DNA from 3 places in the Comamonas testosteroni genome. Region 1 is predicted to be linked to each of the others. Evidence: riboswitches for the same ligand, from Rfam matches in the RefSeq annotation. Region 1 holds a riboswitch; each other region holds the start of a gene.

The links. Region 1 has a riboswitch for thiamine pyrophosphate ahead of thiC (phosphomethylpyrimidine synthase ThiC). Riboswitches for the same ligand answer to the same signal wherever they lie in the genome.
Region 2: linked by a shared signal. The riboswitch ahead of F0P97_RS11290 (long-chain fatty acid--CoA ligase) and the one ahead of thiC (phosphomethylpyrimidine synthase ThiC) in region 1 are both predicted to bind thiamine pyrophosphate.
Region 3: linked by a shared signal. The riboswitch ahead of F0P97_RS17575 (FAD-dependent oxidoreductase) and the one ahead of thiC (phosphomethylpyrimidine synthase ThiC) in region 1 are both predicted to bind thiamine pyrophosphate.

The regions. Positions count from the first base shown of each region.
Region 1 covers NZ_CP043568.1:4,395,238-4,403,007, forward strand. The annotation lists gene F0P97_RS20220 (ImpA family metalloprotease) at 1-1,506, shown strand, start outside; gene thiC (phosphomethylpyrimidine synthase ThiC) at 1,617-3,560, opposite strand; TPP riboswitch at 3,819-3,935, opposite strand; gene F0P97_RS20230 (nitroreductase) at 4,005-4,676, opposite strand; gene F0P97_RS20235 (ABC transporter substrate-binding protein) at 4,858-6,078, shown strand; gene F0P97_RS20240 (nitroreductase) at 6,212-6,871, opposite strand; gene cysE (serine O-acetyltransferase) at 7,037-7,770, opposite strand, start outside.
Region 2 covers NZ_CP043568.1:2,471,492-2,479,261, forward strand. The annotation lists gene F0P97_RS11285 (TonB-dependent receptor family protein) at 1-1,958, opposite strand, end outside; TPP riboswitch at 2,251-2,342, shown strand; gene F0P97_RS11290 (long-chain fatty acid--CoA ligase) at 2,413-3,507, shown strand; gene F0P97_RS11295 (acyl-CoA reductase) at 3,504-4,970, shown strand; gene F0P97_RS11300 (ABC transporter ATP-binding protein) at 4,996-5,733, shown strand; gene F0P97_RS11305 (ABC transporter permease) at 5,730-6,518, shown strand; gene F0P97_RS11310 (ABC transporter substrate-binding protein) at 6,541-7,539, shown strand; gene F0P97_RS11315 (SDR family oxidoreductase) at 7,687-7,770, shown strand, end outside.
Region 3 covers NZ_CP043568.1:3,806,817-3,814,586, forward strand. The annotation lists gene F0P97_RS17540 (hypothetical protein) at 1-2, opposite strand, end outside; gene F0P97_RS17545 (sigma-70 family RNA polymerase sigma factor) at 1-586, opposite strand, end outside; gene F0P97_RS17550 (hypothetical protein) at 626-1,522, opposite strand; gene F0P97_RS17555 (purine-cytosine permease family protein) at 1,939-3,231, shown strand; gene F0P97_RS17560 (ankyrin repeat domain-containing protein) at 3,298-4,062, opposite strand; gene F0P97_RS17565 (SH3 domain-containing protein) at 4,185-4,658, shown strand; gene thiD (bifunctional hydroxymethylpyrimidine kinase/phosphomethylpyrimidine kinase) at 4,726-5,598, opposite strand; TPP riboswitch at 5,664-5,825, shown strand; gene F0P97_RS17575 (FAD-dependent oxidoreductase) at 5,889-6,983, shown strand; gene thiS (sulfur carrier protein ThiS) at 7,090-7,287, shown strand; gene F0P97_RS17585 (thiazole synthase) at 7,447-7,770, shown strand, end outside.

The DNA of each region.
Region 1 (7,770 bases):
GCCTCGACCAGCCTGGCCACCAGCGACAGCTGGGAAACCATCGAGGTCACCATTGCCCAGGCCGATGGCCGCACGGCCATCGGCCGCGGCGCCGTGCCGGGCAAGACCGTGCAGGTGCAGATCGTGGATGCCGCAGATGCGGGACTGGCGCTGCGGGTGGGCAATATCCGCACGCGCGGCAATCCCCTGGCGCAGGAAAACTACACCAGGCCGCGCTTTCCGGATGGGCACCAGGCGCGCCTGAACAAGGGCCAGACGCTGAGCTACACCACGGCCTGGGGCGGCCCGCTGTTTCTCAACTACTCGGGGGCCAAGGCCGGCAGCGTGGTCACGTTGCGCGTACGCGGCAGCGTCAAATACGCACATTTCGACTTCACGCGCAATCCTGGCGCACAGGAAATCGACGAGGCAGTGCAGGCGCTGCAACGCGGCGACTTTGGCTGGCAGACCTCCAAGATGGTGGGGGGCGAGGTGCAGCAGACCATTGGCTACGCCAAAAGCGCCATCGGCAGCCACTACCCGCGCACCTATGTCGTGGAGCGCCTCAAGGGCATGATCTTCGACAGCAACCACCTGGCCAACGGCTACAACAATATGAGCGCCAGCGCCAATGTGAACAATGTCTGCGCCATGCTGGGCTGGGATTGCAGCGGCAGCATCCAGCGCGCTCCGGGCGTGCAGCATTTTGTCGGCTGGCTGGCGGCCTGCGGCTTTCTGTGCTCGGGCAATCCTTCGGACGGCGCAGCAGGCCTGGCTCCCGGCTGGGGCTGGTGGCATGAGCTCGGACACAACACCGTGATGCGCCATATGACGCTGCTGACCGACACCGACGGCCAGGGCGGCAAGAACCCTGGCGGCGGCTGCCCCGTGGAATGCGACAACAACATCCTGGCCAATGCCAGTGCCCTGCGCCAGTACGCCATCACCAACGGTGCCGAGAACAACAGCGGCGAGCGCATCGACCATAAAAAGCTCTACCTGGACATCCAGGCGGCACGCGCCACGGGCAAGAGCGGCGACGCCTTGCAGGCCGATATGTTCCAGCGCTTCTGGACGGCTGCCAAAAAAAGCGACAACGCCATGCGTGCCGTGCACTTCCAGCTGGCCTTTATCTACACCAAGGAGCGTCTGGGCCAGGGCCAGCCACAGCCTGCCGATGTGATCGACTTCCTCGGCATGCTGGGCCGTGGCGAGCGTCTGATCTTCAACGATGCGTACTGGATTGCCAACAGGAATGCGCTGGGCATGGGCAGCTATACCAAGCGCGAGATCAGCAACCATGAACTGCTGTATGTGCTGTCCAGCCGCATCATCGGCCGTGACATGCGCCAGGTCTTTGCCCACTACGGCATTCCGCTCAGCAGCACTGCGCTGGACTCGATTGCCGCCCACGGCATGCCTCAGCTCAGCCCCGAGTTCTATGCCATGGTGCCCGGCCAAGGCAACCAACTGGAGCGCGGCCAGTGGCTGAACTTGGCAGGCGGCGTCCCCGCCTACCCCTTCTGATACTCGCGTATCTCGGCACAAAAAAAGGCAAGCCCTCAAGGCTTGCCTTTTGTATTTTGATAGCTATCAGCGCTTATCAGATAAGCGCCAGAGCCCTATTCAACCTTTAATCAACGCGCCGTGGTATCGGTCGAGGCGTTGACAATGGGGATATAGAAGTCGCCGCCCGCCTTGTTGAACTCGCCGGCCTTGGCCTGCATGCCTGCGACCAGTGCCTGCTCTTCGGCAATGCCCTTGGCGGCAGCAAAATCGCGCACTTCCTGGGTGATTTTCATGGAGCAGAACTTGGGTCCGCACATGGAGCAGAAATGGGCCACCTTGGCGCTGTCCTTGGGCAGGGTCTCGTCGTGGTAGGCCTGGGCCGTGTCGGGGTCCAGGCCCAGGTTGAACTGGTCCTGCCAGCGGAAGTCGAAGCGCGCCTGAGACAGCGCATCGTCACGCGAGCGCGCGCCCGGATGGCCCTTGGCGACATCGGCGGCATGGGCCGCAATCTTGTACGCGATGATGCCCTGCTTGACGTCGTCGCGGTCGGGCAGGCCCAGATGCTCCTTGGGCGTGACATAGCACAGCATGGCCGTGCCGAACCAGCCGATCATGGCCGCACCGATGGCCGAAGCGATATGGTCGTAGCCAGGGGCGATGTCTATGGTCAGCGGGCCTAGGGTGTAGAACGGAGCCTCGTGGCAGTGCTTGAGCTGCTCGGTCATGTTCTGCTGGATCATGTGCATGGGCACATGGCCCGGGCCTTCGATCATGGTCTGCACATCGTGCTTCCAGGCGATCTGCGTCAGCTCGCCCAGCGTGGCCAGTTCGGCAAACTGTGCTTCGTCGTTGGCGTCCGAAGCGCAGCCGGGACGCAGGCCGTCGCCCAGCGAGAAGCTGACGTCGTACTGCTTCATGATGTCGCAGATGTCTTCGAAATGCTCGTAGAGGAAGCTTTCGCGATGGTGGGCCATGCACCACTTGGCCATGATGGAGCCGCCACGCGAGACGATGCCGGTGCGACGCTGCGCCGTGAGGTGGATATAGGCCAGGCGCACCCCGGCGTGGATGGTGAAGTAGTCCACGCCCTGCTCTGCCTGCTCGATCAGCGTGTCGCGGAAGATGGGCCAGGTCAAGTCTTCGGCAATGCCGCCGACCTTCTCCAGCGCCTGGTAGATGGGCACGGTGCCGATGGGCACGGGCGAGTTGCGCACAATCCAGTCGCGTGTGGTGTGGATGTTCTTGCCGGTGGACAGATCCATGACATTGTCCGCACCCCAGCGAATGGCCCAGACCAGCTTTTCCACCTCTTCCTCGATGCTGGAGGTCACGGCCGAATTGCCGATGTTGGCGTTGATCTTGACCTTGAAATTGCGGCCTATGGCCATGGGCTCGATTTCAGGATGGTTGATATTGGCCGGAATGATGGCGCGGCCGCGCGCCACTTCGTCGCGCACGAATTCGGGTGTGATGATCTTCGGGATCGATGCGCCCAGGCTGTTGCCGGCCAGGCGCAGCTCGCGCGCCGCATCCTGCTGGTACTGCGCCATCCATTCGCGGCGGCCGTTCTCGCGCAGGGCCACATACTCCATCTCGGGCGTGATGATGCCGCGCTTGGCATAGTGCATCTGGGTCACGTTCTGGCCGGATTTGGCACGGCGTGGCTGGCGCTGCAGCGCGGCCGCCTCGGCACGCAGCTGGGCCACGCGCGCATCTTCCTCACCGCGCTTGCCGCCGTCGTCCAGCGCCACGCGCTGGCGACCCACATAGTATTCGCTGTCGCCGCGCGCTTCGATCCAGGCACCGCGCACACTGGGCAGGCCCTGGCGCACGTCGATCTGCACGGCGGGGTCGGTATAGGGGCCCGAGGTATCGTAGACGCTGACCTGCTCTCCATTGGTGAGCGCAATATCGCGCACCGGCACACGCAGCTGCGGATGCAGCGCGCCACTCAGATAGCTCTTGGTCGATGACGGAAACGGCTGGCGCGACTGGGCCAGCAGCTCGGCAAAACGAGCGGCATCGGGGGCATGGCCTGCAGCAGGCGTGAAAATGGAATCAGGGGCGTTCATCGCAGTCTCCTCAAAGCGGTTGAAATGCATCAAACGCTCCGTGGAGTGCGGCCCTGCTCTGATCTTGCCCTGCACTGGCCCGGTCCCGAATGGGTGTCCGGCCTATGCCGCTGAGTTCTGCAACTTCAGCCCTGACCTCCACGCACCGGGCTGCCCGAAAAAGACAAAACCCCAGTGCGCGAGGCGCCTGGGGTTTGCTGTGCCCATGGTTTTCAGGGCTGGCACTGATGCCGGCTGTCCTGTCCATCCATCGGCCCTGCGTCAGGGTCCCGCTCTTCTTCCGCCGGTATGAACCGGATCAAGTTCGTCGGGTTCGCCGCACTGTTTTCACAGTGACTGGCATCTCAGCGCTTTTGCACACCCCGGAGCTGTACGCAGTATAGGCTGGTTTTGCCGCAATTTGCGCACCATTGAAGCTGTTTAACTATCCTGACCCTCAAGCGCCTAATCCGCAGCCTCGTCTAGCCCTTTCAGCGCCAGCCATTCATGGCTGGCCGCACGGCTTGCGCGCCACTGGTTGATAGGTGCGCTGACATCCTCGTAGCCCAGGGCAATGCCAAAGGCAATCTGGTAGCCATCCGGCAATGCCAGCTGTTCGATCAGCATATCGTTGTACATGCGCCAGAAGCCCTGGGCACAAGTGGCCAGACCTTTTTCCACGGCCAGCAGCATGAAGGACTGCAGATAGATGCCCAGATCCACCCATTGCGCATAGCCCATGCGTTCCTCCACGGCCACAAAAATGCCTACGGGCGCACCGAACATCTGGCCGTTCTTGGCCAGCTGGGCCAGACGTGCAGCCTTGTCCTCGCGGCCGATATTGATTGCGCGGTACAGATCTTCTCCGTTTTCAAAGCGGCGACTGCGGTAGGGCTCCCACAAACCGGGTGGATAGGACAGGCCGGGGCGCTGCACGGCCTCGGTCTGCCTGGCCTTGGCGCACAGATCCTTGAGCGCCTGTCCGCCCACGGCGGTCACACGCCAGGGTTGCATATTGCCGCCGGACGGCGCCTGCGCGGCTGTCTCCAGCAAGTCCCGCACCGTGGCAGCAGCCACGGCCTGCGGCAGAAAAGCGCGCACCGAACGACGCTGCTGCAATGCTTGACGAATATCCATTTCTTCTTCTTTCCTAAATCGCTGCCCTGCAGTGTAAAAGCTTGCAGCATTTTCCCGAGTCGCCGCGGATACCTTGTCGCGGCCCCGGTGCTTGCCCTGATGGCGCGCCCTGCTCCAGCTGCGACCATGCTGGCTGCCCGTCGCAGTGACCGGGTACTCACCACCTCAGGAGATGACTCTGATGAAGCCTCGTTCTGTTTGCTCCGCTCCCGTTTTTTCCGCAAGAACATTGACGCTGGCACTGGGATGCCTGCTGACCGCTGCAGGCGCTCAGGCGCAGGACAGGATTCGCATCGGCTTCATCACCGATATGTCGGGCCTCTATGCCGATGTGGACGGCAAGGGCGGCGCCCTCGCCGTGCAGATGGCCGTGGACGACTTTGGCGGCAAGCTGCTGGGCAAGCCCGTCGAGGTACTGACGGCCGACCACCAGAACAAGGCCGATATCGCGGCCAGCAAGGCACGCGAGTGGTTCGACACCCAGGGCATGAACATGCTGATCGGCGGCACCACCTCCAGTGCCGGTCTGGCCATGGGCAAGGTGGCCGACGAGAAGAAAAAGGTCTACATCATCAACGGCGCGGGCACTTCGGCTCTGACCAACGATCAGTGCAGCCCCTATTTCGTGCACTATGCCTATGACACCGTGGCGCTGGCCAAGGGCACGGGTAAGGCAGTGGTGGAGCTGGGTGGCAAGAGCTGGTTCTTTCTGACGGCCGACTACGCCTTTGGCCAGGCGCTGGAGGCCGATACCACCCGCGTGGTCAATGCCGCTGGCGGCAAGGTGCTGGGCAGCGTCAGGCACCCGCTGAACACGGCCGACTTCTCCTCCTTCCTGCTGCAGGCCCAGAACTCCAAGGCCCAGATCCTGGGCCTGGCCAATGCAGGCGGCGACACCATCAATGCCATCAAGTCGGCACGCGAGTTCGGCCTGACCAAGACCATGAAGCTGGCTGGCCTGCTGCTGTTCAGCTCCGACATCCACAGCCTGGGCCTCAAAGCCACGGAAGGCCTGATGTTCACCGACAGCTGGCATTGGGACCTGAATCCCGAAAGCCGCAAGTTCTCGGATCGCTTCTTTGCCAAGTTCAAGAAGATGCCCACCTCGCTGCAGGCAGCCAACTACTCGGCAGCCATGCAGTATCTGAAGCTGGCCGAGAAGCTGGGCACTACGGATGCCGACAAGATCATAGCTGGCTTCAAGGCCACGCCGCTGTCGGACTTCTATGCCAAGGGCGTGATCCGCCCCGACGGCCGCTACGCTCACGACATGTATCTGCTGCAGGTCAAGGCGCCGGCCGAATCGAAGAAAGCCTGGGATTACTTCAAGGTGCTCAAGACCCTGCCCGGCGACCAGGTCTTCACCACCAAGGAAGAGAGCAAGTGCGCTCTGTGGAAGTAAGCGGCCGGTATTGAGAAAAAGAAGCCGGGCTGCCGCTCTGGCGCCCGGCTTCACCCCTGCGCTCCGGCATCTTGTCCCTTGCTACATGAAGAGAAGCACCCAGCGCTTATTCATCCTGGATTAAATCCAGTTTTCATTCAAAACCACGCATCTCGCACCAGTCCTCAAGCCCGGCCCGGGTGGAACGCCACTGATTGATGGGCGCGGCCACATCCTCATAACCCAGTGCCATGCCAAAAGCGATCTGGTAGCCCTGTGGCAGCGCCAGATGCCGGCTCACAAAATCGCTGTAATTGCGCCAGAAGCCCTGGGCGCAGGTGGCCAGTCCCCTTCCGGTCGCCAGCAGCATCAGCGATTGCAGATAGATTCCCAGATCCACCCACTGCGCATGCAGCATGCGGCTCTCGACGGCGACGAATACGCCCACAGGCGCGCCAAACATATGGGCGTTGCTGGCCAGCTGCAGCAGCCGCCCATTCCTGTCCTCACGCCCCACGCCTATGGAACGATAGAGATCCTCGCCGTTGTCAAAGCGGCGGCTGCGATAGGGCTCCCACAGCCGAGCCGGATAGACCTGGGCCGGATCGGAGTTGGGCGTCGCTGCAGGCATGGCCTGGCGCAGGGCTTGAAGGCTGCCCCCCGTCAGCGCCATCACGCGCCAGGGCTGGAGGTTGCCGCCGGAGGCCGCCTGTCCGGCCTGCGCCAGCAAATCCCTGACCAGCGCAGCATCCACCGTCCTTGGCAAAAAAGCACGCACCGAATGGCGCTGCTGCATGGCCTGTTCCACATTCATCATTGCTTGCCTCGGGTTTGAGTCGGCAAGCAGTCTCGGCCGGACAGGCAGGACTTTCACCCCTCAAATCGACTACGGGCAAGCACCATGAGAAAAGCCAACGACAGGCGTTGGCTCTCATGGCGGAACAGAAGCGTCAAGCGGTCCATGGACAAGCGCTTGGGTTTACTTACCCAGAATCTGATCGATCTTGTCCTTCTGGAATGCCTCGGGTCGTTCGGATTCGCAGGGCATACAGTCCTTGACATGGCCTTGAATCGAGAGCTTCTCGATAGCGGCCCACAACAGTGCAATCTGCTTTTCATGGCCGGCAGCGCCTTCGGACAGAGAGCGCATGGCCTGGGCCACGGGGTCGACTTCGGCCGTCACGCCATAGGCGGTGAAGCCGCTCTTGCCGCAATCTTCGTCGACCACGCCGGCCGCTTGCGTCTTGGCATCGACCTTGGGAGCCAGCTCATGCTCGGTCACATCGGCACTGTGCCCGGTCTTGCTGGGAATGATGCGCGCCGGAATGCCCACGGCCGTGGCACCTGCAGGCACGGGCTTGATGACCACCGCATTGCTGCCTATCTTGGCACCATCGCCTACCTCGAAGCCACCCAGCACCTTGGCGCCGGCACTGACCACCACGTTCTTGCCCAGGGTCGGGTGGCGCTTGGCGCCCTTGTAGAGCGAGGTACCGCCCAGGGTAACGCCGTGATAGATGGTGCAGCCATCGCCCACAACGGCAGTTTCGCCGATCACGACACCCATGCCGTGATCGATGAAGACCTCGCGACCGATGACGGCACCGGGGTGGATTTCAATGCCGGTGAACCAACGCCCCATATGCGAGATGAAGCGGCCCAGCCACTTGAAGCCATGCGTCCAGCACCAGTGCGCAGGGCGCTGCAGCCAGA
Region 2 (7,770 bases), 1.9 Mb from region 1:
CTCAGGCTGGCCACGTTGTAGCTGGGGGCATAGACCTGGTTTTTGTCGTCGGCGGCAATACGGCCCACATGACGCCAGTCCAGGCCCACACGCCAGTCGGTGGCGGGAAGCCATTCCAGCCCCAGATAGCCCAGATTTCTGGCCGCGCCGGCAATGCGGTTGCCGGCGGGAATGCAGTCCTGGCCCTTGCTGTCGCAGTAACCGCTGCGCAGGCTGGCGTCGAGTAGCGTCAGCGCGCCGTTCAGTCGCAGCTGGGGCGTCAGCCAGGTGCTGCCGCTCAGCTCCATGCCGCGGCGGCGTGTCTTGCCGGCGTTCTGATAAGAGGTGCGGCCGTTGTCGTTGCTGGCCACCACGATTTCATTGTCGGTGCTCGTCTGGAACAGCGCTGCAGACCAGTCGCCGCGCAGGCCGGCCACATTGAAGCGCTGCTTGATGCCCAGCTCGGCACTGGTCGATACCGCAGGCTTGAGGCCGAAGTTCAGGCCGCCGACCAGATCGGGGCGGTACGAGATCTCGTTGAAGGTCGGTGTTTCCATGCCGCGGCCCAGCGAGGCATAGATATTGGTGTCCTGATTGAGTTCGTGCTGCAGCGAAACCACCGGCAGAAGCCTATGGAATCCGGCATTGCCGCTATCGTCCTTGTCGGCCAGGAAATGGTCGCGCGATTGGAACTGCACATTGCTCCAGCGCAGGCCGGCATCGAGCTTCCAGTGCGGTGCAAAGGCCCAGGAGGCTTGCAGATAGGGATCGATGCTGGTGAGCGTATTGCGCTCGTCGCGCACCAGCTCGCCGACCACGCCCAGCTGGCTGCCGACAAAGTTCTTGTAGCCCTGGCGATCTTCCCTGACGGTATTGGCGGCCAGACCGGCAATCAGGCTCAGGCTGCCGCTGCCCAGCTCGTATTTGCCGCTCCAGCGCGCATCGATGCCGCCATAGTCGCGCCTGAGGCCGATCACCCCGCCTTTGTACTTGTCCTCAAGTTTGCTGCTGGGGGGGACAGACTGGAACTGCATCATTTCGCGCTGACCGGCATAGGCCATGAGGCGCAGCGCCTGGCCGCCGTCCAGCTGGCGCTCATAGGTCAGGCCGGCCTGGGTCTGCTTCACGCTTTTGCGCGAGTTCATTTTGATCGCATTGGCGTTGACGTCCTTTGGATTGAGGGCCCACTCGCTGGGTTTGATGCCGCCCGGGTCCTTGGCATCGATGTCCACATGGTTGGCCACCAGGGTCAATTGGCTGTATTCGTCAGGCTTGACGTCGATGCGGGCGTTGAACAGGTTTTTGTCCGCTGCGCTCTGGGCACGGTAGCCGTCGGTCAGAAAGCGGCTGGCGCTGATCACATAGCCAATCCCGTTGGCTTCGCCCTTGGCCTTGAGGCCCAGTCGCTTCTGGCCGTCGCTGCCCAGCGCAAAGCTGCTTTCCACCGAGGGCGCGCCCTCGCCGCGTTCGGTATAGGCATTGATCACGCCGCCCGAGGCATTGCCGTAGAGCGCGGAGTAGGGGCCGCGCAGAACTTCCACGCGCTCCAGCGAGGCGATATCGATATTGTTGGTCTGGCCCTGGCCATCGGGCATGGTGGAGGGGATGCCGTCGACATAGATCTGTATGCCGCGCACGCCGAAAGTGGAGCGCGCGCCAAAGCCGCGAATCGACAGCTGCAGGTCTTGCGCGTAGTTCTGGCGGTTCTGCAGCTGCAGGCCCGGAGCTGCGCTCAGGGATTCCGAGAGATTGACCTGCAGATTGCGCTCGCGCATGCGCTCGCCGTCGAGCACGGTGACGGATGCCGGGGTCTGCTCAAGCGCGGACTCCTGCAAGGTGCTGCGCACGGTGACTTCGGACAACTGGGGCAGGTCCGGCTGGGCGGCGGCTTGCTGGGCTGTTGCGGACTGTGCCGTTAGCAGCAGTCCGGCGGCGGCCACAGGCCAGCCTGCCAGATGACAAAGGCGCGAAAAATGCATGTGAATATCTCTGGGACTTGGGGCGGGCATTCAGTGCCCTGGATGGCTTGCAAGCTTTGCTGACGCCGTCCATCGCCACGACATGCCGCGCAGCACCATTGTCGGCGCCGCGGCAGGTTGCGTCTCAGACAGCTTGCGGAGCTGGGTCGATTGTATTTGGGCAGCCGTGTTTTGATGTTTTTGCCCTGGATGTCCTTCTTGTCCTTGCTGAAGCCTTACCCCAGGTTACAAGTGACGCGACTTTCATGCGGCAGCTCAGCCTCCTTGCAGCGATGCCGTTGGGGTAAGATGGCGCCGCGCTCCGGGGTGCACGCCAGTGCTGAGATCTACACCCGCGAACTTGACCCGGTTCATACCGGCGGAAGAAGAGCTTGCAAGCTGACCTCAGGGCAGTGCGTTCTCGCATGGTCAGCAAGCCTTCGGAGCATGATGTCCCCGCTCTCGAAGGAATTTCATGGACAAGGCCGCTTCGCTGGTCGCCGATCTGCTTGCTTTCATCGCAATGGATGACTGTACCGACGACCAGTTCAATCAACTCGCCCTGCGCCTTTTCGCCTACCAGTACGAATGCAATGCGCCGTTTCGCAGCTTTTGCCAGCGACGCGGCGCCACGCTGCGCAATGTCAGGAGCTGGCGCGATGTTCCGGCCGTGCCCATCGATGCCTTCAAGGCCATGGAACTGCGCAGCGAGCCGCCGTCGCCCGCCGAGCGCGTATTCATGACCAGCGGCACCACGGGCCGCGCCGCACGTGGACGTCATTTCCATCCGCAGCTCGAGGTCTACGACCTGTCCATGAAGCGCTATTTCTCCAGGCGTTTCATGCAGGGTCTGGAGCGCATGTCCATGGGCATTCTGTTTCCCGATGAGCAGGCCATGCCCAATTCCTCGCTGGCTCACTATCTGGCCTTGGCCCGGTCCGAATTCGGTTCGGCCGGCAGCCGCTACTACCTGAACTCGGAAGGGCTGGACATGCCGGCCCTGTGTGCCGCGCTGGCAGAGTCCGAGCGCAGCGGCCAGCCCTTTGCCCTGCTGGGCGCGAGCTTCAGCCTGGTCCATGTGATGGATGCCCTGCGTGCGCAGGGCCGCAGCTTTCGCCTGCCCGCAGGCAGCCGCGTGCTGGATACGGGTGGCTACAAGGGGCAGTCGCGCGAGCTGCCGCTCGAGCAGTTCTATGCCGAGCTTTCCCAGCTGCTGGGCGTGCCCCGCAGTCTGTGCATCAATATGTATGGCATGACGGAGCTGAGCACCCAGTTCTATGACGATGGCAATGCGGTGCTGCCTTCGGTCAAGTCCGGTCCGCACTGGATCCGTTCGCGTCTGGTCGAGCCGATCACCGGCAGGGACGTGGCAGCTGGTGAGCGCGGCATTCTGGTGCATTGCGATCTGGCCAACTACAACGCGGTGACCACCATCCTGACCGAGGATGTGGGCCTGTGGGCCGGCCAGCAGGAAAAAGACGGCTTTTTGCTGCTGGGGCGGGCCGAGGGTGCCGCAGCCAAGGGCTGCTCGCTGGCGGTTGAAGAGTTTGTGAAAGCTGCCGGCGCATGAGCGAGCAGCGCAAGCTACAGCGCATCAGGGCTGGCTATCTGCCTGGCCTCGGCGATGCTGAAGTGCAGTGGCAGACGCTGGACTTCAAGTCTGGGAACGGCCGGGGGCTGGAAGTCTGCGTTCCCGTGCTGACGGCGCCGCAGATGCAGGCACTGGCCAGTCGTGTGCGTACAGCTGCGGCCATCCATCTGCGTCCCATGCCGGTGGCCGAGATCATCGATGCCGTCGATCGTGCGATGGCCCGTCTGCTGGATCGCAACGATATCTACCGCCAGCAGGCCGAAGCCTGGCTGCCCGTGGTCAGCGGCTATGACGCCGATATGGTGCGGTTGGGGCTGACAGGATTTTTCAAGACCTTTCGTGCGGCGCAGCTCAAGCGCTTTGTGGCCGAGGATTTTGCCAATCCGGCAGTACTCGATGGTTTTCAACCGACAGCCAAGGGCGGGGCCGTACGTGCTTTCGGCCCGGATCTGCTGGTGCATAGCTGGGCTGGCAACGTGCCTGCGCTGTCACTGTGGAGTCTGATCTGTGGCTTGCTGGTCAAGGCCCCTGCGATTGGCAAGCTGGCCAGTGCCGAGCCCTTGTTTGCGGGATGGTTTGCGCGCTTGCTGGCCGAGGTCCACCCGCCGCTGGCCGATTGCCTGGCCGTGGTGTGGTGGCGCGGTGCAGGTGGCGAAGAGGCCGACGCTCTCTATGCCCAGGCCGATACGGTGCTGGCCTATGGCGGCAACCAGACGCTGGATGCGCTGCGCCGTCGCCTGCCCGTGACGACGCGCTTTTTGCCCCATGGCCACAAGCTGGGCTTTGGCCTGATCGGCGCGCAGGCGCTGGATACGCTCAAGGCTCCGGCCATGGCAAGGCTGGCAGCCTGGGACGTGATGCGCTACGACCAGCAGGGCTGCTACTCGCCCCATGTGTTCTATGTACAGAGTGGAGCGCCGATCTCGCCGCGTGCTTTTGCCGACTATCTGGCGGCCGAGCTTGCCAATCTGCAGCGACGATTCGCACGCCGCGAGCTGGATCTGGAAGAAGGGGCGGCGCTGGCCCGCTGGCAGCAGAACATGGAGTGGGGCGGTGAAGCTCACCAACTGCTGGGGCCTGTGGATGCGCCTTGGAGCGTGGCCTACAGCGAGAGTCTTCAGCCTCTGGCACCGACAGCGCTGTACCGCACGATTGCCGTGGTGGCTGTGGATCGGCTCGATGCCGTGCTGCCCGTGGTGGCCGCTCAGCGTGACTATCTGCAGACCGCCGGCATTGCGGCCGGTCCCGAAGAGCTGTACCGCCTGGCCGGGCTGCTGGGTGCGGCCGGCGTCACGCGTATCAGCGCCATCGGCTCCATGAGCATGCCCGAGGCGGGTTGGCACCATGACGGGCGCTTCAACCTGCTGGATCTGGTGCGCATGACGGAGATCGAGCAGTCGGCAGAACTGGCGGCCCAGCCGCTGGCCTCTTATGCGGACTGAGGGAGTGGAAACCGCCGTGGCATTCATGGAGTTCAAGCAGGCTCGATTCAGCTACCCGGGACGAGCGCCCGTGGTGGATGGCGTGGACTGGCAGGTCGGGGCCGGAGAGTTTCATTGCCTGCTGGGGCGCAGCGGCTGCGGCAAGACCACGCTGCTCAAGCTGGCGGCTGGCCTGATCAGGCCCCAGTCGGGGCATGTCTTGCTGCGCGGCAGCGAACTGGCAGCGCCGGGGCCGCAACTGGGCTTCATGTTCCAGGCTCCGACATTGCTGGATTGGCATACGGTGATCGACAATGTGCTGCTGCCCGTGTCGCTGCAGCGCAAACCCACGCAGCAGGATCAACAGGCGGCCATGCAATTGCTGGAGCAACTGGGTCTTGTCGCCCATGCCCGGCTTTACCCGGGGCAGCTCTCGGGCGGTCAGCAAAGTCGCGTGGCTCTGGCGCGAGCCCTGATTCTGGAGCCGCCGCTGCTGCTGCTCGACGAGCCTTTTGCGGCACTGGATGCCATCACGCGTGCCGAGCTGCAGGACGACTTGCTGCGCACCTGCCATAGGCATGGCACGACGGTGCTGTTTGTCACCCATGACATCAACGAGGCCGTCTATTTGGGCGACCGCATTGCACTCATGCATGGCGGCCGCATCGTGGACGATTGGTCGATAGAGCTGCCAGAGCCGCGGCAGCAAAGCATGCGCCATGGTGCGGCGTTCAACGACTATTGCGCGCGCATTCGGGCATCCATGGACCGGGGTGGCGCATGAGTGGCTTGCTGAACAGAACACACTGGCTATCTGCCTCGCTTTTGATAGCTGTTATCGCAATGTGGGAGCTGGCTGCGAGGCAATTTGGCTTGTCGGCGCTGGTGTTGCCTGCACCCTCGGCAGTGGCGCTGTCGCTGTGGTCGGGTCTGGCATCCGGCTATTTCTGGCCGCATCTCTGGGCGACCTTGCAGGCCTTGCTGCTGGGACTGCTCGTCGGCAGTGCCGTGGGCCTGCTGGCCGGCATGGCTCTGGCCGAGTCCGAGTTGCTGGAGCGCGTGCTCAAGCCCTATGTGGTGGTCAGCCAGGTCGTACCCAAGCTGGCCCTGGCGCCATTGTTTGTGCTGTGGTTCGGTTTCGGCATGTTGCCGACGGTGCTGATCACGGCGCTGATCTGCTTTTTCCCATTGATGGAAAACACATTGACGGGCCTGCGACAGGTGGATGCCCAGCGTCTGCAGCTGTTTCGCATGCTGGGTGCTACACGTCTGCAGACCTTGCTGCGCCTGAAACTGCCGACCGGGCTGCCCGCGATTCTGGCCGGGCTGCGCGTGGCCGTGGTGCTGGCGCTGGTCGGGGCCGTGGTGGCCGAGTTCATGGGTGCCAGCCAGGGCCTGGGCGCCGTGGTCATCGCTGCCCAGGGAATGATGGACACCACGCTGATGTTTGCGGCGCTGGTGCTGATTGCCGCCATGGGCCTTCTGCTGTATCAGGCCTGCCTTGTTCTGGAGCGCTATTTGCTGCGCTCCCATCACTTCTCAACCTCGCAGTCGGGCGACCGGGCCTGACTGCATCTTCAAACCATTTGTCATGAACACCAGCAACCAGACTTCGTTCATCTCTCGCCGCAGCCTGCTCGGCGCCTGTGCAGGCCTGAGCGGCCTTGCCATGACCGGCACCAGCATGGCGGTTCCCCTGCAGGGCAAGATTCGTCTGGCCGGCTGGAGCAAGCCCATCAGCGAGATCACCAATATCCTGGTCGAGCCCGAAAAAGGCTTCTTCAAGGCGAACGGCGTGGAACTGGCCTATCTGCCCGGAGCGGGCGGCGGCGATGCAATCCGCAACATCCTCAGCGGCCAGGCCGACGTGGCGTTTACCGACCCAGGCTCCTTCTTCATGGCTCTGGACAAGGGCGAGAAGCTGGTGGCGATCTACGACATCTATCCGCAGAACGTGTTCAACGTGGTCTCGCTCAAGTCCTCGGGCATTCGCAAGCCCGCAGACCTCAAGGGCAAGAAGATCGGTGTCTACAGCCTTGCCAGCGGCACGCGCCAGAACCTGCTGGTGATGCTGCATCAGGCCGGTCTCAAGGAGTCGGATGTGAGCATTGTCGTGACCGGCCTGCTGAACTTTGCGCCCCTGATGCAAGGGCAGGTTGATGCGACTGCCGCCACGGATACCGGCCTGGCCGTGGGGCTGCGCAAGGGCATAGGGGAAGTCAACGTGATGCAGGTCAGCGACCACCTCAATATGTCCAGCGACATGTTTGTGGTGCGCGAGGAGGTGTTCCAGCAGAAGAAGGACTTGCTCAAGGCATTCGTCAAGGGCTACCGCGAAAGCGCTGCCTGGATGATGGCGAATCCCGAGGAGGCCTCGGTGCTGGCCAGCAAATATGCCATCGACGGCACGCGTCGCGACATCAATCTGGATGTGATCCGCCTGCGTAACGTCTCTTCCATGCCTGCAGTCCAGGGTCAGCCTCTGGGCAGCTTCGATCTGGCTGCGCTGCAAAAGGGTGCCGATGTCTACCGATCGCTGGGCATGGTGCAGCGTCAGATCAAGGTGGCGGATGTGGTTGTGCCGCTGTAAATCTCCCACTGAGGCGTGTTACCAGGGCGGCCCCGCGTCTTCCCCTCTCGCTGGGAGCCGGTGCCGCCAAGGGCCTTGCTTGCTGTCTCTTACTTGGGGCCTGCCAGTGTTTGAATGGAAATCGTGAATATGAGTCAGTCTTCTTCAATGGGCTTGCACGGCAAGGTGGTGCTGGTGACGGGCGCCAGCCGCGGCATCGGTGCGGCGATTGCACTGGCGTTTGCGCGTGAG
Region 3 (7,770 bases), 590 kb from region 1:
ATGCCAGTTCCTCCAGCGCGGCGCGCAGTTTGGCGCGCGCATAGCGCAAGCGGCTTTTGGCCGTTTCCTCGGCAACGCCGGTGGTCTGGGCAATTTCAGCCACCGTCAGATCAGCCTCGACCTGCAGCAGAAAACACTCGCGCTGCTCGGCCGGGAGCCGGGCCAGCGCAGCCAGAATGGCCTGAGCCATGAGCTGGCGATCGAGCTGCTGCTCGGGCTCGAAGCCCGAGGCTGCAAACAGGCTTTCGGCCAGCCGCATGGACTCTTGCGTGTCTGCCGACAGGCTGGTGCCCGGCCGCTGCCTGCGCCAATGGTCGACGAGTCGGTGATGCGCCATGGTGAACAGCCAGGTCGTGAACTTGCTGCGCACCTCATAGCGGCAGGCGCTGTCCACCACAGCAAACCAGAGGTCTTGCGCCAGATCGTCGGCCAGCGCCGCATCGCCCGTATTGCGGTAGAAATAGCGCCACATACGCAGGCTGTGCCGGGCATAAAGCGTCTCGAAAGCCGTGGCCTGCCCTGCAGCATAGCTGCGCATCAGGGCTTCATCGGCGGGTTGGGCTTGGGCAAGCGGCGGTGCAAGCATGCCCGCGATTATGCAAATTCCGGCGACAGCGCAACCAACTCAGTTGCGGGGTGGATCCGGCACAAAGCCATTGTCCCCGGGAAAGGGGTTGGGCGCGCGCGGCTGGGACGGCCGTGGACGAGGCTCGCGAATCACGCCTCTGGCAACCAGATTGGCATAGCTGTCGTAGCGGATACGCACCATCTGACGGGGCTGGTCGGTGTCGGCCTCGAATTCCACCTGGGTGACTTGGGAGCGCTCCACCGTGCCATGGCCCGTGCCCAGTGAAGGGGCCGGCAAGGCCGAAGGTGCACGACGCTCGGCGCTGCGGCTCTTGCTGGCGGCCTGCGGCATGGCACTATCGGCCGCGGCAGACTCGGCAGCCGATGCAGCGCTCGCGGCGTCCGACTCGTAAACTGGCCCTTGATATCTGGCCGGCTCGGGCAGCTTTTCACGGTACAGAGCCACGCCAATCACGCCGACATCCTGCGGCCTGCCGGTTCTGGCGGCATAGGACATATCGCTTTGCGAGAAGTAGAACGCAGCCACGTTGTCATTGCTCTTGCGCCAGCCCCGCACGTCATAGCTGTCGCCTGCATCCAGCACATAGCCACCCTCGGCGCGGGAGCTCGCCGCCCGGCCGTTGATGGCATTGACCCCGTCGACGCTGATGACGCCCATGATGCGTCGGCTCTCGAGGTTGCGGATGCGCACCGCATAGTTGGCACCGGGGCGACCCACCACCCACAGCTCTCCCTCGTGACTGTACTGGGGCAGTACCCGCCCCGTGGCACGTTCGACGATGCTGATCTGGGCCAGCTTGTGGTTGCCACGCGTCCAGGCCGAAGCCGGCGCAGCGGCGACCATCGCGGCAGCACAGAGCAGCGAAGCGCGCAGTAGGCGGCCGCGCGACAGCAAGAAAACTGGAACCCGGGGTTCGATACGGACAGACAGCATGGACAAGGCCTCCTCAAGATACAGCCACAGCGGCGTGAAACAAACTTGTCGGAGGCTGAAACGCAGCAGCAGGCCCAACGGGGTCAAGACAGGCGCTCTGATTTGCAAGCATTTGCAACACCATTGGCAACACCGCTTCGCGCCGCAGTCCTGCTCCGGCCCGGCATGTCTGGCACAATCGCGATCGCTGCAGCCCAAGGCAGGCAGCAATGCTGGGGGTGTCCTGACCATGACCGGTCAGGGCTGAGAGAGTCCCTTTGAACCTGATTGCGCAGGCGGTCTCTTGACGGCCGCTTGCCCGAGATCATCCTCGCGCAGGGAAGCTGTCCAAGGTGTCAGACCGCGACTCGCCATGTCTTCGATGGCCTGCCGTGCAAACCATGCGGCCCCTGCTTCGTTTTTCTGGCGGAGCATTCATGAATTCATCTTCTTCCACATCGGCCAATCGGGCCCTGGCCCCGGTGACGGGGCAGGAGCGCGTCTTTGCCTGGCGCGACCATGCCTCGCTGTGGTTCAGTCTGGGCGTGGGCCTGCTGGTCATGCAGATGGGCGCCTATCTGCTGCCCGCGCTCAGCCCGCTGCATGCGCTGGTTGCTATCGGCATCGGCTCCCTGATCGGCGCCGGCCTGCTGGGCTGGGTGGGCAAGCTGGGCTGCGACAGCGGCCTGTCCAGCGCCGGACTGATGCACTGCGTCTACGGCCGCCACTTCGCACGGCTGCCTATCGTGCTCAACATCATCCAGTTGCTGGGCTGGGGCAGTTTCGAGCTGGTGGTGATGCGTGACGCCACCGTGGCGCTGGGCAAACAAGGCGGCACCATGGGCGCTGCCTACTGGCCCTGGCTGGCCACGCTGCTCTGGGGCGGCGTGATCCTGCTGCTGATGAGCGGCTCCATGACCACCCTGGTGCGCCGCATCATCTCGCGCGTGGCCTTGCCGCTGGTGATTGCCTCGCTGCTGTGGCTGAGCTGGCAATTCCTGAAAATGGCTGGCACCACCGGCCTCGGGACCTTGCTGGCCCGCGAGGGTGCCGGCGGCATGAGCATGCTCGGCGCCGTCGATCTGGTGATCGCCATGCCCATCAGCTGGCTGCCGCTGGTGGCCGACTATGCGCGCCACGGCAAGAGCGGCAAGTCCGCGCTGACGGGTGCCTGGACCGGCTTTGCCCTGGCCAATATCTGGTGCTACTCCCTGGGCGTGCTGGTGGCCCTGACCCTGCCCAGCGAAGACCTGGTCACGGCCCTGCTGCTGGCCCAGGGCGGACTGATCGCCCTGTCGCTGATTCTGATCGACGAGGTGGACAACGCCTATGGCGATGCCTACTCGGGTGCCATGTCGGCCCACAGCCTGCTACCGGGCTGGAGTATTCGCCGCTGGGGCCTGCTGATCGCATCCCTGTGCACGGCGCTGGCCATGGTGCTGCCCATGCACAGCCTGGAGCCGTTTCTGCTGTTGCTCAGCTCCTGCTTTGTGCCGCTGTTCGGCGTGATGCTCGGTCGCCTGGCCTTTGGCACCGATGCCGTGGAGCTGATGCAAAAAGCGCCCGCCGTGCGCTGGGATGCTGTGGCCATCTGGGTGCTGGGCATTGCCTTCTATCACCTGCTGCCCTATGTCAGCGCGGCCCTGGGCTCGGCCCTGCCCACGCTGGCGCTGACCTTTGTGGTGGCCGTCGCCACACGCCAGCTGCAGCCGCGCTCCGTTGCCGCCTGAGAAAAAATCAAACTCAATAGCGACAAACGCCTTTTAACAGGGCGATTCAGCCATTTTTCTGTTTTTTTACCTGGCGCCCGCCGCCTGCAGCAGCTGCACCACGGCCTGCTGCCCGCGCTGGCGTGCATGGGCCAGGGCCGTCACCCCATCCTTGTCGGGCAGGTTCAGATCGGCCTTGGCATCGATCAAGGCCTGGATGATGGCCTGATGGCGCGGCCCGCCATCGCCGAGCACCACGGCTTCCATCAGACAGGTCCAGCCCAGCCGGTTGACATGATTCACATTCACGCCGGCGGCGATCAGTGCCTGGGCTGTTTCCAGATGGCCGCGCTCGCAGGCTGGAATCAGGGCCGTGCCCCCATAACGGTTGGTGCTCTTGAGATCGGCGCCATAGGAAATCGTCATGCGCACAATCTCCAGCCGGCCCTGCGCGCCGGCCAGCAAATAAGCGCTGTCCTGCATCTGGTTCTCGATATTGGGGCTGGCACCATGCATCAGCAGCGATCGTGCTACCTCGATATGGTTGGCCGCCGTGGCCAGCAGCAAGGGGGTATTGCCCCGGGCATCCTGCACGTCGACAGGCGCGTTGTCAGCCAGCAGATTGCGCACCGTCACGGCATCGCCCTGCGCGGCAGCGGCCAGCAATTGCTGGCCCAGCATCTGCAGGTCCCCGGCTTTTGCCGCCGCAGCGGCAGGTGTTGCAGCCGAAGCATTCGCCAACGCCCTACTCTGGCAGGCGGTCAGCAGCGTCGCTGCTGCCAGAGCCGTCAATGCAAGCGTCAATCGGGTAGTCAACGAGGCGCTCCCATGGGCGCGGACTGGCTGGTTCATGGCATTCCTTTATGGCTGTCAGGTGTTCAGCCCCTGTCAGCTTTCTACAGGAACTATAGCTAGCCACGCAAGTCCGATGAGGGTTACAGCCTGTTTTCAATCGATAAAGGAGAATCTGCCCCGTGCCTTGTAACCGCTGGATCCGCACCGCCGCCACTTCAAGCCTGATCGCGCTGGGCGCGCTCACCGCCGGCCTGCTGCCGGCCCTCGCACAAGCCCAGGAATTTGTCAGCATCAAGGGCAAGACCGTGAATGTGCGCGAGCAGCCCAACACCCGCTCCGCGACCCTCTGGGAACTGAGCAAGGGCTACCCGCTGCAAGTCACCCAGCGCAAGGGCCAGTGGCTGCGCGTCAAGGACTATGAGTCCACGCTGGGCTGGGTCCACGCCCCGCTGACCAGCAAGAGCCCGCATATGGTGGTGACGGCGCGCACGGCCAATCTGCGCTCCGGCCCTGGCCAGAAGCACAACCGGGTAGGCAAGCTGGAGCAGCATGAGGTGCTGCAGACGCTGAAAAAGCAAGGCAGCTGGGCCCAGGTCCAGCGCAGCAACGGCCAGAGCGGCTGGGTGGCCAAGAATCTGGTCTGGGGCTGGTAATCCCCGAGCCCGGGCCCACCAAAGCCAAAGGCCTGCAGCAGCAGGCCTTTTTTGCGGGCGTCGGCAATCAGCCTTCGACGATCAGCTGTGCACGCGGCGCATAGCCATGATTGAGGGGGCCGTGGCCCTGGCCCGTATAGACCTCGGCTCCCGCCTCGATGGCGCCCAGAATATAGCGGCGCGCCTCGGTCACTGCGGCCTCCAGCTCCAGCCCCTGGGCCAGGAAAGATGCAATCGCCGACGACAGCGTGCAGCCAGTGCCATGGCCGTTATGGGTGACGATGCGCTGCGACTGCAGGCGCAGATAGTCGCCTGCCTGCCGGCCTTGCCGGCCCAGCACATCCATGACCAGATCGCCGCTCAGATGCCCACCCTTGAGCAACACCGCCGGCGCCCCCATGGCCAGCAGATCGGCCACGGCCGCATCCAGCGCTCCAATGCCGTCGATGTTGCGACCCAGCAGCAAAGCTGCTTCATCCAGATTGGGGGTAATCACCGTCGCCAGAGGGAACAGCTCCTGGACCAGTGCCTGAGCCGTCTCGGGAACGATCAGGCGATCGCCGCTGGTGGCCACCATCACGGGGTCCAGCACCACGTTCCTGATCCCGTGGCGACGAATCGCATCCGCCACCACACTCACCACATCGGGGGTTGCCAGCATGCCGATCTTGACGGCATCGACGCCTATGTCCTGCACAACGGCATCGATCTGGCCGCGCACGGTATCCAGCGGAATGCCATGAATGCCCGTCACACCCAGCGTGTTCTGCACGGTGATGGCCGTGATTGCCGTCATGCCGTAGCAGCCCAGAGCCGCGCAGGTCTTGAGGTCGGCCTGGATGCCGGCGCCACCGCCGCTGTCCGAGCCGGCGATGGAGAGCACGCGTGCATAGCGCTTTTTTGCGGCGCCGGGGATGGAGGATGAAGCAATCACAGTCATGGCAAAAATTATCGCCCATGCGCATGGTCAATGCGCGCAGTTTGCGGTTGTGCTGTAATGTCCAACGGACGAAACAGGGGTGTCCCGCAGGCAAGCAGCCTGCGTGGACTGAGAAACACCCTGGGGCCGCGACAGCCACCGGCTGCGCACCAGAGCACCATCCGTGCCCTGTGCCCCCTGCACCCGATCCAGGTCATGCTGGCGTGGGGAGTTTCACAAGCCGCAAGGCATGCCGCGTTTTGTCCTGCACATGGCCCTGTTCCTGTGTCCGGATGGAAAACGATTTGCACATGTCATTGCTACAAGCTTCTTCAAAGATCGCAATTCTCGGCGGCGGCCTCATGGGCCGTCTGCTGTCGCTGGCCCTGGCCCAGCGCGGTCATGCCGTCGACCTCTATGACGCCCACGGCCCGCTAGGCGATGGCGCAGCCGCGCGCGTGGCGGCCGCCATGCTGGCTCCGCTGGCCGAGTCGGCCATTACCGAGCCCGGCGTGGTGCGCATGGGCCAGCATGGGCTCAAGCGCTGGCCCGAGCTGATAGCCCAGCTTGAGCAGCACGTGTTCCTGCAGCAAAACGGCACGCTGATTCTCTGGCACCGTCAGGACCAGGGCGACGCGGCGCGCTTTTTCGGCCTGCTGGAGAAAAACCGGCGCATCAACCCCAGCCTGCCGGCCATGCAGGAGAAGACTGGCGCGGCACTGCAGGACTGCGAGCCCGCGCTGCAGGGACGCTTCAACCAGGCCGTCTATCTGCCCGGCGAAGGCCAGCTGGACAACCGCCAGCTGCTGACGGCGCTGGTCGACAAGCTCACCGCGCTGGGTGTGAAGCTGCACTGGGACAGCCCACGCGAAATCAGCGACTTCCGCCCCGGCGAGGCTGGCCAGCCGGACTTCGTGTTCGACTGCCGGGGCCTGGGGGCCCGCACCCAGTGGAAGCAGCTGCGCGGCATTCGCGGCGAGGTGGTGCGCATCCATGCGCCCGAAGTTACGCTGCAGCGGCCCACACGCCTGATCCATCCACGCTACCCCATCTATATCGCGCCCAAGGAAGATCATCTGTTCGTGATTGGCGCGACCGAAATCGAGTCCGACGATATGTCGCCAGCCAGCGTGCGCTCCACGCTGGAGCTGCTGAGCGCGGCCTATACCGTTCACTCCGGCTTTGCCGAAGGCCGCATTGTGGAGATCGCCACCCAGTGCCGCCCCACCCTGCCCGATAATCTGCCCGCCGTGCGTCTGCTGACTCCACGTGTCATGGAAGTCAACGGCCTCTACCGTCACGGCTTCATGATCTCGCCCGCCATGCTGGACGTGGTGCTGGAGCTGCTGGACCACAATGACTCGCCACTGGCGCGCGAGTTCGATGTCGCCGTGCATCGTGGCTGAACTGCGAGCCCGAACTTTGGCGCACAGCACTTGCACCCCTGGCGCACGCAAGCGCCGCCGTGCAGAGGTTTAACTTAGCACCCGCTTTATTTTCCGTTTCCATGCCATGAAGATCACTCTCAACCAGCAAGCCACCGAGCTGCCAGCCCATGCCACCGTGGCCGATGCGCTGGCGCAGATGCAGGCCAGGCCCCCGTTTGCCGTGGCGGTCAACACGGTGTTCGTGCCCAAGACGCAGTACGCCGACCATGCGCTCAATGAGGGCGACAGGATGGAAGTCATCTCTCCGGTGACAGGCGGCTAGACATGAATCCCCCTGAGTCACTTCGCGCCTTCCCCCAGGGGACGACACCCTCGCGGCGAGGCGGCTCTTGCTCGGTGTCACTGACTTGGCACATGCCTTTTTGAGGCTCACTGGGCTTCACGCGCATTGCGGTACAAAGACAAGAGATATAGATAAATCATGAATACCAAAACTACCGACGACGCGCTGGTTCTCTACGGCCAGCGTTTTGAAAGCCGCTTGCTGCTGGGCACCTCGCGCTACCCCTCGCCGGCGATTCTCGAAGCCGCTGTAGAACGCTCCAGGCCCGCCATGGTCACGGCCTCGCTGCGCCGCCAGGGCAGCAATGCTGCCGAGACAGGTGCCAGCTTCTGGGAGCTGCTGCGCAAGCTCAACGTGCCCGTGCTGCCCAACACGGCAGGCTGCATGACCATCCAGGAGGCCGTGACCACGGCCCAGATGGCGCGTGAAGTCTTCGACACGCCCTGGATCAAGCTGGAGCTG